2 linked regions of the Cohaesibacter sp. ES.047 genome follow. The protein of the gene in region 2 interacts with the protein of the main gene of each other region in a pairwise test. Links are inferred from orthologs where the notes say so. Each region holds a gene or a part of one and is shown on either strand. Other genes may lie near its edges. The genes, in order: abc-f and CPH65_RS04190.

The links.
Region 1: the proteins of CPH65_RS04190 (region 2) and abc-f interact in binary tests that used the Escherichia coli proteins (3 or more experiments, as listed by UniProt). The link is inferred for Cohaesibacter sp. ES.047 from one-to-one orthologs.

The regions. Positions count from the first base shown.
Region 1 is NZ_LT907844.1:4,500,968-4,507,530, reverse strand. The notes cover bases 1,942-4,861. They hold abc-f (ribosomal protection-like ABC-F family protein), read right to left. Parts: upstream 4,382-4,861; coding sequence 2,501-4,381; downstream 1,942-2,500. Other genes in these bases: CPH65_RS20595 (glutathione S-transferase family protein), read left to right, coding at 4,644-4,861; CPH65_RS20605 (VOC family protein), read right to left, coding at 2,034-2,456; CPH65_RS20610 (glycerophosphodiester phosphodiesterase family protein), read left to right, coding at 1,942-2,037. Also shown: CPH65_RS20620 (DNA polymerase III subunit chi), read left to right, coding at 1-23; CPH65_RS20615 (aldo/keto reductase), read right to left, coding at 55-888; more of CPH65_RS20610, read left to right, coding at 1,051-1,941; more of CPH65_RS20595, read left to right, coding at 4,862-5,330; ndk (nucleoside-diphosphate kinase), read left to right, coding at 5,537-5,959; CPH65_RS20585 (LysE family translocator), read right to left, coding at 6,076-6,563. UniProt on the Escherichia coli protein: Genetic data indicate it may be involved in ribosome assembly or function.
Region 2 is NZ_LT907844.1:931,218-938,391, forward strand. What follows is about bases 1,071-4,601. They hold CPH65_RS04190 (2-oxoglutarate dehydrogenase E1 component), read left to right. Parts: upstream 1,071-1,416; coding sequence 1,417-4,401; downstream 4,402-4,601. Other genes in these bases: sucD (succinate--CoA ligase subunit alpha), read left to right, coding at 1,071-1,296; odhB (2-oxoglutarate dehydrogenase complex dihydrolipoyllysine-residue succinyltransferase), read left to right, coding at 4,438-4,601. Outside these bases: sucC (ADP-forming succinate--CoA ligase subunit beta), read left to right, coding at 1-382; more of sucD, read left to right, coding at 385-1,070; more of odhB, read left to right, coding at 4,602-5,676; CPH65_RS04200 (hypothetical protein), read left to right, coding at 5,923-6,354; lpdA (dihydrolipoyl dehydrogenase), read left to right, coding at 6,360-7,174. UniProt on the Escherichia coli protein: E1 component of the 2-oxoglutarate dehydrogenase (OGDH) complex which catalyzes the decarboxylation of 2-oxoglutarate, the first step in the conversion of 2-oxoglutarate to succinyl-CoA and CO(2).

The sequences.
Region 1 (6,563 bases), 3.6 Mb from region 2 along the record:
GGGGCTGGGACAAGAAGGCCTGACCCAACGCCCTGACGCGTGAATGCCCGCCTGCTACAGGATATCGAGGCCAGACGGTCCGGTCGGGGGCGGGAACATTTGGTCCAGCGTATCTAGCGTGTCTTGCGTCAGTTCGATTTCTGCCGCCTTGGCATTCTCTTCCACATGAGCAACCTTGCCGGCCTTGGGGATGGCGATCATATGCTCGCGGCGCAGCACCCAGGCAAGGGCGAGCTGGGCCGTTGTCAGACCAAGATCACTGGCCAGTGTCTGCAGTTTGGAATCAGCTAGAAGTCGGGCCTGTTCAATGGGCGAATAGGCCATGGTGGGCAAGCCCTTGCGCTCCGCGCTCGGTAGCTGATCCCATTCGATACCCCGGCGGGTGAGATTGTAGAGCACCTGATTGGTTGCGACCTTGTCGCCTCCTGAAACACTGCTAAGGGCGGCCATTTCCATGGAATTGAAGTTTGACACGCCCCAATAGCGGATCTTGCCATCCTTTTGCAGCTTTTCAAACGCTTCGACGGTTTCCTCAAGCGGGTGGGTCCCTGGCCAATGCAAAAGAAATAGATCGAGCCGGTCTGTGCCAAGGCGCTTCAGTGACATTTCGCAGGATGCAATGGTGCCTTTTTCGCTGGCGTTATAGGGCAGGACTTTACTGACGAGGAACACGTCGTCGCGCATGCCGCTAAAGGCCTCGCCAACGAGCGTCTCCGAGCGGCCCGAGCCATAAAGCTCCGCGGTGTCGATAAGCGTCATACCCAGTTCGACACCGCGCCTGAGGGCTGCGATTTCGTCGTCCTTGTTCCTGGCGTCATCTCCCATGTACCAAGTGCCTTGACCCAATGCGGGGACGGTTTCGGATGTTCCGATGGTGACAGATTTCATTTTCTTCTAATCTCCCGGGTCTTTTGCTGGTGGGGTTTTGAATTCTCCGCATATCTGGAGGGGCAATGCAATTGGGGACGGTCGCATTCTCGTCCGCATATCGTCTCATTCCTCTTTTATGTATTTCTCACACACACATTCTTCAACGCGCTGGGCCTTAAAATGTTCAAAAGTCTGCTGTTATTCTTTTTGCTCATCGTAATTGCGGTCTGGGCCAACAATAGTTCAGTCTTTTTCGGTGGTGACCCCATGGTCTCTGCGAAGATCCTGTCCCATCGCGGTTTGCATCAGACCTATCATCGCCGGAATCTTCAGTCCAAGACCTGCACGGCGGACAGGATTGATGAACCAACCCATGGATATCTGGAAAACACTCTTCCTTCGATCAAGGCGGCCTTCGACGCAGGCGCGGATGTGGTGGAGATTGATGTCTATCTGACGGCGGACAAGCGCTGGGCTGTCTTTCACGACTGGACCATTGATTGTCGCACCGACGGTAAAGGCAAAATCCGGGACAAGACCATGGCAGAGCTGAAACAGCTTGATATCGGCTATGGCTACACAGCGAATGGTGGGCAGACCTATCCGTTTCGGGGCAAGTTTGTCGGCGTAATGCCTGAGCTTCATGAGGTGTTTGACGCCTTTCCAGACAAGCGATTTCTGGTCAACTTCAAGAGCAACGATCCTGAAGAAGGCCAGGAAATGGCCAAAGACATAAAGCTTAATCAAGATTGGCGTGAGGCTGTCTGGGCGGTCTATGGCAGTCCGAAATCGGTCGCTGCTGCGCTGGGCGCGGATAAGGATTTGGCCGGCTATTCAAAGCCGATCCTGTTCTCCTGTCTCAAGCAATATGCGCTTTGGGGCTGGAGTGGCTATGTGCCGGAAAGCTGCCACAACACCAAGCTTTCCCTTCCGAATAATTACGCGCCATGGCTTTGGGGCTGGCCGCATAAATTCACCGAGCGCATGCGGGCGGTTGGGACGGATGTCATCCTGTTGGGGCCTTACGAGAAGGGAGACCCGGGAACGGTCGGCATTGATGATGCCGCGATGCTGAAGACTGTGCCGGAGCATTTTGACGGTTATGTCTGGACCAACAAGCCAACAGAGATCGCGCCGCTGCTCAGTGCACGCAAGGATCGAGGCTAGCGGGTTATGGTTTGCAAGGGGGATTGGTCGGAATACTCAACGAGATCCCAGAGGTTGCCGTAAAGGTCTTCGAACACGGCAACCGTTCCATAGTCGGCTTCGAGCGGGGGACGAACGAAGGTGATGCCCCGCTCCTTATAAAGCTCATAATCGCGCCAAAAGTCGTCTGTTTCAAGGAACATGAACACCCGTCCGCCAGCCTGATCGCCGATATATTTGGCCTGATGATCATTGCTGGCCCGGGCAAGCAGGAGGGACGTGTTGCCTTCGCCCTTTGGCTTCACCACCACCCAGCGTTTGTCCTGTTCTGGCTGGTAGGTATCCTCGATGAGTTCGAATTCGAGTGTCTCGGTATAGAAGGCGATGGCTTCATCGTAATCACGCACCACAATGGCGATGAGCGATAGGGATTGTGGCATCCTTGCTTCCTTTGCTGGCGTGGCTATGGGCTGATGGCTCGGCGCTAGTCCTCAATTTCCTCGGACATTTCCAGCCATTTTTCTTCGATCTTGTCCAAGAGTGTTGAGAGGTCAGAGCGGTCCTTGGAGAGTTTGGCACCCTTTTCGGGGAATTTGGCATAGAGATCCGGGTCGGCAAGCATTTCATCGATCTTTTCGATGCGGTCGCGGATCTTGTCCATGTCGCGCTCGGCGGCCTGAATCTTGCGCCTCAGCGGTGCCTGCTCCTTGCGCTTTTCAGCGGCGGATCGTCGCTTTTCGGCAGTTTGATTGGTCTCGGCGCTACCGTTCTTTTCCTTTTGCATGCTGTCCGGGCTGTTGCTGCTGGACAAAAGGAGGCGGCGATAGTCTTCCAGATCACCATCATAGGGTTTGCACGAGCCGTCATGCACGAGCCAGAGCTGATCGACACAAGCCTCGATCAGATGTCTGTCATGGGAGATGATCACCACTGCGCCCTGATACTCGTTGATGGCGTGGACCAGCGCTTCGCGGCTGTCGATATCAAGATGGTTGGTTGGCTCATCAAGAATGAGAAGATGCGGGCCATCAAAGGCCGCCAACCCCAAAAGAAGGCGCGCTTTCTCTCCGCCAGAGAGCTTCTGTGCTGCGATGTCCATCTTTTCGGTGCCAAGTCCCATTTGCGCGACGCGGGCTCGGACCTTGGATTCGGGAGCATCGGGCATCAGCGGGCGGACATGCTCATAGGCGCTTTGGGTCGGCTTCAATTCATCCAGCTGATGCTGAGCAAAGAAGGCGATCTTGAGTCTGCCGGCTCGGAAAATCGTGCCGTCGTCAATGTCCAGTCGACCAGAGATCAGCTTGGCAAAGGTCGACTTGCCATTGCCGTTGGCCCCGAGCAGGGCAAGCCGGTCATCGGGATCGATGCGTAGGTCGAGATTGCGCAAAATCGGTTTGCCGGGCTCGTATCCCACCGACGCCTTCTCCATTCGAATGATCGGCGGGGCCATGATCTTTTCGGGATTGGGGAAGGACAGTGGCTTGATGTGATCTTCTACAACCGCTGCAATTGGCTTCATTTTTTCAAGCGCCTTGACGCGGCTCTGCGCTTGCTTGGCTTTGGTGGCCTTGGCTTTGAAACGGTTGATGAAGCTTTCCAGATGCTTTCGCTGGTCAAGCTGCTTGGATCGCAATTTTTGTTGCAGCTCCAGCTTTTCGCGGCGTGTGCGCTCGAAATTGTCATAGCCGCCGCGATAGCTGGTCAGTTTGAGCTGATCAAGATGGGCGATGTGATCCACAGCCTTGTTGAGCAGGTCGCGATCATGGCTGATCATCATCACCGTGTAGGGATAGCGGCTGATATAGCTCTCCAGCCACAAGGTGCCCTCAAGATCGAGATAGTTGGTCGGCTCATCGAGCAGCAACAGATCCGGCTCGGAAAAGAGGATCGCTGCCAGCGCGACGCGCATGCGCCAGCCACCCGAGAAATCCTTGGTCGGGCGGCTCTGCGCCTCGGCATCAAAGCCCAGACCATGCAGGATGGTCGCGGCGCGAGCCTCGGCGGAATGGGCGTGGATATCGGTAAGCCGAAGCTGGATCTCAGAGATGCGGGCCGGATCGGTGGCCAGTTCCGCTTCGGCCAGAAGGGCTGTTCGTTCAAGATCGGCCTTCAAGACAAATGCGAGCAGGCTTTCGTCCGAGGCCGGGGCTTCCTGTGCGACCTGCCCGACGCGCGCGCCCTTGCGGATGGTCGCTGTGCCGCTTTCAGGCGCGATGTCGCCCACAAGCAGCTTGAACAGGGTGGTTTTGCCGGTCCCATTGCGGCCAACAAGGCCCATTTTGGCCCCTTCGGGCACAACAAGGGTTGCTTCCTCGAAGAGGGCACGGCCAGCAATACGGTAGGTGAGATTATTAATATGCAGCATGATGGGGGCGTTGTGCCTTATTTCGCTCTGCTTGGCAATCGGATTGGCGCCGCGATGCCCGTTTAAAAAAATCGGCCTGTGAAACGTTCGTTCGCTTGACGATGGGGATAGGGAGCAAGTGTTGCTGGAAAAAGACTGGCCATACCTCATCAACCCTTGCAGGATGCTCGCCCCGCATCTTCTGAGTTGATCACATCCTTTTAAAAGCCCGCATCAACAACGACAACAAGGGTACAGACACTTTGCCTAAGAGGAGGCCTTCATGACTATCAAGCTTTATGACCTGTGCGCCAAAGACCGGGCTGTGCGGTTTTCTCCCGCCTGTTGGCCAACACGCATGGCGCTGGCGCACAAGGGGCTGGAAGTAGAGGTCGTGCCGACCCTTTTTACGGACATTGCCCGGATCGAAGGTGGAGGACAAAAGAGTGTGCCTGTGATTGCCGATGGGGACATGGTGGTCCGGGATTCCTTTGCCATCGCGCTCTATCTCGAACGGACCTACGACAACCGCCCGACCCTGTTTGGCGGTGAAGCGGGCGAGGCGCTGTCGCGTTTCATTCACTATTGGGCAGGCAGCTTCATTGAAGGGCAGATCGCACGCATGATCATCCATGACATCTATCAGAAACTCGATCCCGCTGATCAGCCCTATTTCCGCGAGAGCCGTGAAGCACGGTTCGGGCGGCCGCTGCAAGAGGTTCAGGAGCAGACGCCCGAGCGGATCGAGGCGTTCCGGCAGAGCCTTGGTCCCTTCCGCACGACCCTTTACAAACAACCATTCCTTGGCGGTGACATGCCGCTCTATGCAGACTATTGCCTGTTTGGATCCTTGCAGTGGCCACGGTTGATGTCCGATGCCCAGTTGCTTGATAGGGATGATCCGGTTGCAATGTGGTTCGAGCGCTGTCTCGATCTTCATGGCGGATTGGGGCGTGCCGCCAAGGCCTGACCTTTTTCTCAAGGTGGTCAAAAATTCAGCGGTCGCGACAAAAAGGCTTTGTATAGCGCATAACAGCCATGTCCTTTTTGCAGATTGGGGTTGCAGGGTAGGGCGCAGCTCGCTATAGAACGCGTAAATCGTGGCGCGTTGATTTTCATTATGTCTTGGACAGGATGAAATCTCACGCCAAAACGCCAAGTAAACAGGGAATTCTGATGGCTATCGAACGCACCTTCTCAATCATCAAGCCGGATGCCACAAAGCGGAACCTCACCGGCAAGATCATCGCCAAGTTTGAAGAGGCAGGTCTGCGCGTCGTCGCTTCCAAGCGCATCCACATGACCAAGGAACAGGCCTCCGGTTTTTATGCGGTTCACAAGGATCGCCCATTCTTTGGCGAGCTTGTTGACTTCATGATTTCCGAGCCGGTTGTCGTGCAGGTGCTGGAAGGCGAAAGTGCCATTGCCAAGAACCGTGAAGTGATGGGCGCCACCAACCCGTCGGAAGCCGCCGAAGGGACCATCCGCAAGGAATTTGCCCTGTCCATGGGCGAGAATTCCGTGCACGGCTCCGATGCACCTGAAACCGCTGCAGAAGAAATCAAATTCTTCTTCACAGACGACGAAATCGTCGGCTGATACGCTGCATAACGGACGCGTTTCCATGAATAAGGCCATCAGCATTGCGCTGGTGGCCTTTCTGTTTTGATGGGCTATTTTCTGACTGGGAGGCTTGCTCCCCGCCGCGCCTGTTTCTAGCGGGAGGACGCTGCGAGGGCTGCGCCAAAGCTGATGAAGGTAAGGCCAATGCCGCGGCGTAGATATTTCATGCGAAGAGCGTTGGCAAAGAAGCCTCTTAAGCGGCCAGACAACAGCATGACGCTGATGTGGCTGACAAGGCAGGCCAAGGCATAGGTAACGGCAAGGATGAGGCCATCGCGGTAAAGGGTCGATGGCTCATGCAGGAATGGGGGAATGATCGCCAGCTGAACAGCAATTGCCTTGGGGTTTGTAATGGCGACACCGAGGGCTGTGAGAAAGATGCTCCGGCGTTTCGGGGGGAGGGCGAGGCTCAGATCCGCTTCGAGCTCGGACCGGTCCCGCCATGTCTTGATGCCCAGCCAAACCAGATAGAGACCGCCAATGATCTTCAGTGCCAGAAAGGCAACGCTTGATGCAGCCATCAGAGCGCCCAGTCCGAATGTAACGCCAGCACCGATGATGACCATGCCAAGTGTGTTAC
Region 2 (7,174 bases):
GGTGAATGGTGCCGGTCTTGCCATGGCGACCATGGACATCATCAAGCTCTATGGCGCAGAGCCTGCCAACTTCCTTGATGTGGGTGGTGGTGCCACCACCGAGAAAGTGACCGCAGCCTTCAAGATCATCACGTCCGATCCGAACGTCAAAGGCATTCTCGTCAACATCTTTGGCGGCATCATGCGCTGTGACATCATTGCGCAGGGCGTTCTGCAGGCTGTCCAGGAAGTCGGCCTGAGTGTGCCGCTCGTCGTGCGGCTGGAAGGCACGCGCGTCGCGGAAGGCAAGAAGTTGATTGAGGAAAGCGACCTCAACGTCATTCCTGCCGATGATCTGAACGATGCAGCGCAGAAGATCGTCGCTGCAGTGAAGGGGGCGTAACGATGTCAATCCTTGTAAACAAAGACACCAAAATCATCGTTCAGGGCCTGACCGGCAAGACCGGAACCTTCCACACCGAGCAGGCTCTGGCCTACTACGGTACGCAGATGGTGGCCGGCGTTCACCCCAAAAAAGGTGGCGAAACCTGGTCCAGCGGTCTGGACGGCGGAGCCGAACTGCCGATCTTCGCGTCTGTGAAAGAAGCCAAAGATGCCACGGGTGCCACGGCGTCCGTCATCTATGTGCCGCCTGCAGGTGCCGGTGCTGCCATCATCGAGGCCATCGAGGCAGGGGTTGAATTCATCTCCTGCATCACCGAAGGCATTCCCGTGGCCGACATGGTCAAGGTGAAGCGCCGCCTCGAAGACAGCAAGTCGCGTCTTCTCGGCCCGAACTGCCCCGGTATCCTGACCCCGGAAGAATGCAAGATCGGTATCATGCCTGGCTCAATCTTCAAGAAAGGTTCAGTCGGTATTGTTTCCCGGTCCGGTACACTTACCTATGAAGCAGTGTTCCAGACGACCAATGAAGGCCTGGGCCAGACGACAGCTGTCGGCATCGGCGGTGATCCGGTGAAAGGCACCGAGTTCATCGACGTGTTGGATATGTTCCTAGACGATCCCGAGACCAAGTCGATCATCATGATCGGTGAGATCGGCGGGTCCGCCGAGGAAGATGCCGCTGCGTGGCTGAAGGAACAGGCCGAAAAGGGCCGGAAGAAACCGATGGTCGGCTTCATTGCTGGCCGGACCGCGCCTCCGGGTCGCACCATGGGTCATGCCGGTGCGGTGATTTCCGGCGGCAAGGGTGGTGCCGAGGACAAGATTGCCGCGATGGAAGATGCCGGCATTCGCGTGTCCCCCTCGCCAGCGAGCCTGGGTACCACTTTGGTTGACTTGCTCAACGGCAAGTAAAAGCGCGACATTGTGACACGGCGGCGAGAAAGGTGCTCCTTTCTGCCGCCAATCCTTATCCTCCGGCAATGGTGCCGGTTAATGAACTAGAGCACCGGGTGAAAGCCCGGTTAGGTGGCGATGGCACGTCAGGATGCGAATGAAGCGTTCGCATTGACCTCTTTCCTTTATGGGGGCAATGCGTCTTACATCGAAGATCTCTACGCAAGGTATCTCGAAAACCCCGCGTCGGTGAGCGAAGAATGGCACACGTTCTTCAAGGATTTCCAAGAAAACAAGAGTGAAGTGATCGCCAATGCGCGCGGTGCGTCCTGGAAACGGCCTGATTGGCCGGTGCCTGCGTCCGGCGATATGGTGTCCGCTCTTGGTGGCGAGTTCGTTGACGAGAAGAAGCTCACAGACAAGCTCAAGACCAAGGCCAAGGAGCAGGGCGTCGAGCTCAGCGACGAGGCTGTTCAGCAGGCGACTCGCGACTCGGTTCGTGCCCTGATGATGATTCGTGCTTACCGCGCACGTGGCCATCTGCATGCTGATCTTGACCCGCTGAACCTTGCCGAAGCCAAAGATCACGAAGAATTGCACCCGACGTCCTATGGCTTCACCGAGGCGGACTACAATCGCAAGATCTTCATTGATCATGTTCTGGGGCTTGAATTTGCGACCATCCCGGAAATGCTCGAGATCTTGCGGCGGACCTATTGTTCCACCCTTGGCGTGGAATTCATGCAGATTTCGGATCCGGCAGAAAAATCCTGGATTCAGGAACGCATCGAAGGGCCGGACAAGCAGATTGCCTTTACCGAACAGGGCAAGAAAGCCATCCTTTACAAGCTTGTCGAGGCAGAAGGCTTTGAGAAATTTCTCGACCTGAAATACACCGGCACGAAACGCTTCGGTCTTGACGGTGGCGAAAGCCTCATTCCGGCGCTTGAGCAGATTATCAAGCGTGGTGGCGCTCTTGGCGTCAAGGAAATCGTGTTCGGGATGGCCCACCGCGGACGTCTCAATGTGCTCAGTCAGGTGATGGGCAAGCCGCACCGCGCCATTTTCCATGAGTTCAAGGGCGGGTCCTATACCCCCGACGATGTGGAAGGCTCGGGTGATGTGAAATATCATCTTGGCGCGTCTTCGGATCGCTCTTTCGATGACAACAATGTGCATCTGTCTTTGACCGCTAACCCGTCTCACCTCGAGATCGTGAACCCGGTCGTCCTCGGCAAGTCGCGCGCCAAGCAGGATCAGCATGCATCTACCGCGAATGGTACCTTCATTGAGACGACAGACGTGCAGCGCACAACGGTTCTGCCGCTGTTGCTGCATGGAGATGCGGCCTTTGCAGGACAGGGTGTCGTGGCCGAATGTCTGGGCTTGTCGGGCTTGAGAGGCCACAGAACCGGCGGTTCGATCCACTTCATCATCAACAACCAGATCGGCTTTACCACGAACCCGCGTTTCTCGCGGTCGTCGCCGTATCCGTCTGATCTTGCCAAGATGATTGAGGCTCCGATCCTGCATTGTAACGGTGATGATCCTGAGTCTGTCGTCTTTGCTGCCAAGATCGCAACCGAGTTCCGACAGAAGTTCGGCAAGCCGGTCGTTATCGACATGTTCTGTTATCGCCGCTTCGGTCATAACGAAGGCGATGAACCGGCCTTTACCCAGCCTCTGATGTACAAGAAGATCCGGTCTCATCCGACCAGCCTGCAGCTCTATGCAGACAAGCTGATCGGTGAGGGTGTGATCACGCCTGATGATCTGGAACAGATGCGTGCGGATGTGCGCAAGACGCTGGATGAGGAATTCGAGGCAGGCCAAAGCTTCTCGCCAAACAAGGCGGATTGGTTTGATGGCCGCTGGGCGGGTTTGACGACGGCTTCAGCCGAAGATGATCGCCGGTCCGGCAACACCGGTCTTGATGTTGACGAGCTGCGGGCAATCGGCAAGAAGCTGACCGATATCCCTGAAGACTTCAATGTACACCGGACCATCAAGCGCTTCCTGACGAACCGCGCCAAAATGATGGATACGGGCGAGGGCATTGATTGGGCAACCGCTGAGGCTCTGGCTTTCGGCTCTTTGGTCAAGGAAGGCCATGCCGTTCGTCTGTCCGGTCAGGATAGCGAACGAGGCACCTTCTCTCAGCGCCATACGGTGCTTTATGATCAGGTGGACGAGCATCGCTACATTCCGCTCAACCATATCGATGAAAACCAGAACCGCTATGAAGTGATCAACTCCATGTTGTCCGAAGAAGCTGTGCTGGGCTTTGAATATGGCTATACGCTGGCCGAGCCGAAAGGTCTGACCTTGTGGGAAGGCCAGTTTGGCGACTTTGCCAATGGCGCACAGGTGGTGTTTGACCAGTTCCTGACCTCGGGCGAACGCAAGTGGCTTCGCGCGTCTGGTCTGACTGTTCTGTTGCCTCATGGCTATGAAGGGCAGGGACCCGAGCATAGTTCGGCACGTCTGGAGCGCTTCTTGCAATCCTGTGCCGAGGACAACATTCAGGTCGCCAACTGCACGACCCCGGCCAACTATTTCCATATTCTGCGCCGGCAGGTGAAACGCAGCTTCCGCAAGCCGCTGATCCTGATGACGCCGAAAAGCCTTCTGCGTCACAAGCGGGCGATTTCGAACCTTGCGGAACTGGGTGCAGGCAGCACCTTCCACCGGGTTCTGTGGGACGATGCGGAGATCCGGCCCAATCAGGAAATCAAGCTCACCACTGACGACAAGATCCGTCGGGTGATCCTGTGTTCGGGCAAGGTCTATTATGATCTGTACGAAGACCGTGAAGAGCGCGGCATCAACGATGTCTATCTGCTTCGTGTCGAACAGCTCTATCCTTTCCCCGCCAAGACCCTGATCAAGGAGCTGTCGCGCTTCAAGCAGGCAGAAATGGTCTGGTGTCAGGAAGAGCCCAAGAACCAGGGTGCCTGGTTCTTCGTAGAGCCTTACATGGAATGGGTTCTCAATCAGATTGATGCGAAAACCAAGCGAATGTCCTATGTGGGTCGTCCGGCATCCGCTGCTACGGCAACGGGTCTGATGAGCAAACATCTCGCTCAGTTGAAGGCCTTTCTTGACGATGCGTTTGCCGAGTAAACGGCTGACTGACTTTAATGAAATGTGAGAAGAAAAATGGCAACGGAAATCAAAGTCCCAACTCTGGGCGAGTCAGTGACCGAAGCAACCATTGGTCAGTGGTTCAAGGCAACCGGTGATGCCGTTCAGGCCGATGAGCCGCTGGTTGAACTGGAAACCGACAAAGTGACGATCGAAGTGCCGGCACCTGTTGCTGGTACCTTGGGTGATATCGTCGCGCCAGAAGGAGAGACCGTCGAGGTGGGCGCTCTTCTTGCGATGCTGAACGAAGGGGATGGGGCTGGCGCAGCACCGGCAGCTTCCTCCTCGGCTCCAGCCAAGGAAGAAAAACCTGCTGAAGCCCCCGCTCCAGCAGCCAAGGAAGAGTCCAAGTCGACCTCCATGCCGCCCGCTCCGAGCGCTTCCAAGATGATGACCGAGAACAAGGTCGATCCGGACGCAGTCTCGGGCTCTGGCGTGCGCGGTCAGGTGCTTAAGGGCGATGTGATCAATGCAATCGCATCGGGTGCGACGGCTCCGGCCGGTGCATCGGCTCCCTCAGCGGCTGCGCGTCCGTCTTCGAAGCCGGATGATGCTGCACGCGAAGAGCGTGTGCGCATGACCAAGCTGCGCCAGACCATCGCTCGCCGCCTGAAAGATGCCCAGAACACGGCTGCGATGCTGACCACGTTCAACGATGTGGACATGTCGGCGGTCATGAACCTGCGCAAGGAATATAAAGACCTGTTCGAGAAGAAACATGGCGTTCGTCTCGGCTTCATGGGCTTCTTTGCCAAGGCTGTTTGCACCGCGCTGCAGGAAATTCCTGCAGTGAATGCCGAGATCGATGGCACGGATATCATCTACAAGCACTTCGTCCATCTGGGCGTTGCCGTCGGTTCGCCGCGCGGTCTTGTGGTGCCGGTGGTTCGCGATGCCGACCAGATGTCGATTGCCGAAATCGAGAAGGCAATCGGTGAGTTCGGCCGCAAGGCGCGGGATGGTCAGTTGACCATGGACGAAATGCAGGGTGGCACCTTCACCGTTTCCAACGGTGGTGTTTATGGCTCGATGATGTCCACGCCGATCCTCAACGCACCGCAGTCCGGTATTCTGGGCATGCACCGCATTGAAGAGCGTCCGGTGGTTCGCGATGGTCAGGTTGTCATCCGTCCGATGATGTATCTGGCGCTCTCCTATGATCATCGTGTTGTCGATGGCAAGGAAGCCGTGACCTTCCTCGTGCGCATCAAGGAAGCTCTTGAGGATCCGCAGCGTCTCGTTCTGGATCTCTAGAGTTGAATGCTCTTTTCGGTGACGGGGCCATGTGTGCCCCGTTTCCATTTGCATCCTGTCCGGGGTTGGGCGTCCATTGACCAATTCCGTTTAGGCCTGATGCATGATATGGGCAAGGCATGAACCCTGTTCGCAGAAATGCATAAAAAGCACCGAAAAGCATCGTTTCAAACCCATCCGCTAAGCCGGATCGTCTTAAAAACGCTCTAGGTCCCCCGATGAGGGGAACCCCAAGGAGAGATGCCGTTGGCCGTCGCGTTGAAAATTGGAAGCTGGCTTTGTGCCATCTTCATGATTTTTTCGGCCATCGTCTGGCTGGTCGGCGGATTTCTGGTAACCAATGCCCTGTCCAACAATGCCGGGGGGACGGTGCCGGGTCTTGATCTGATCCCTGCTACCTTTTGGCCCTTTCGCGCCGTTGTATCGGCAATCGGTGTGGTTGGCGCGGTGACTCTTGTCTTGTCGCGCCGGACCTTCTTTCGAGTGATTGCGCTGTGGTTAGCGCTTGAACTCATTCTTATCGGCTGGCTCTATGCGAGCGGTTTTCTTGCCTCTCAATTTAACAATCTTGAAAGCGTGCGCAATCTTGCGATTCTGCAGATGTGCGGTCTCAGTGTGGTGATTTTTTCCTGGGTGAAACACAACACGCTCTTTCGATCCGGAATCCTTCAGGAGTGAATGAAATGTCTTATGATCTTGTGGTGATTGGTACAGGCCCCGGTGGCTACGTGTGTGCGATCCGCGCCGCCCAATTGGGCATGAAGGTTGCTGTGGTCGAAAAACGCAAGACCCACGGTGGCACCTGTCTCAATGTTGGCTGTATCCCGTCCAAGGCCTTGTTGCATGCCTCGGAGCTTTTTGATGAAGCCGGGCACGATTTTGCCAACATGGGCATCAAGGTCGGCAAGCCCGAGCTTGACCTCAAAGATATGATGAAACACAAGCAGGACGTGATCGACTCCAACGTTGGCGGTGTCGAGTTTCTGCTCAAGAAAAACAAGATTGATGTGTTCCATGGCGCAGGCAAGATTGTCGCGCAGGGCAAGGTTGAAGTCACTCCCGACGAGGGTGACGTGCAGACCGTCGAAGCCAAGGGCATCGTGATTGCAACCGGCTCGGACGTTGCGAACCTGCCGGGCATCGAGATTGACGAGAAACAGGTGGTGTCGTCCACTGGTGGTCTTGAGCTCGACAAGGTTCCGGGCAAGATGATTGTCGTGGGTGCCGGCGTGATCGGGCTTGAGCTTGGATCTGTCTGGCGTCGTCTCGGATCCGAGGTGACTGTGGTCGAATTTCTTGACCGCATTCTGCCCGGCATGGATAGCGAAGTGGTCAAAAATGCCCAGCGCATTTTCAAGAAACAGGGATTTGACTTCAAGCTGGGGACCAAGGTCACCGGTATCGAAAAGACCAAGAAGGGTCTCAAGATCACGACCGAGCCTGCGGCTGGCGGCGATGCTTCAGAGCTTGAAGCGGATGTGGTTCTGGTTGCAATTGG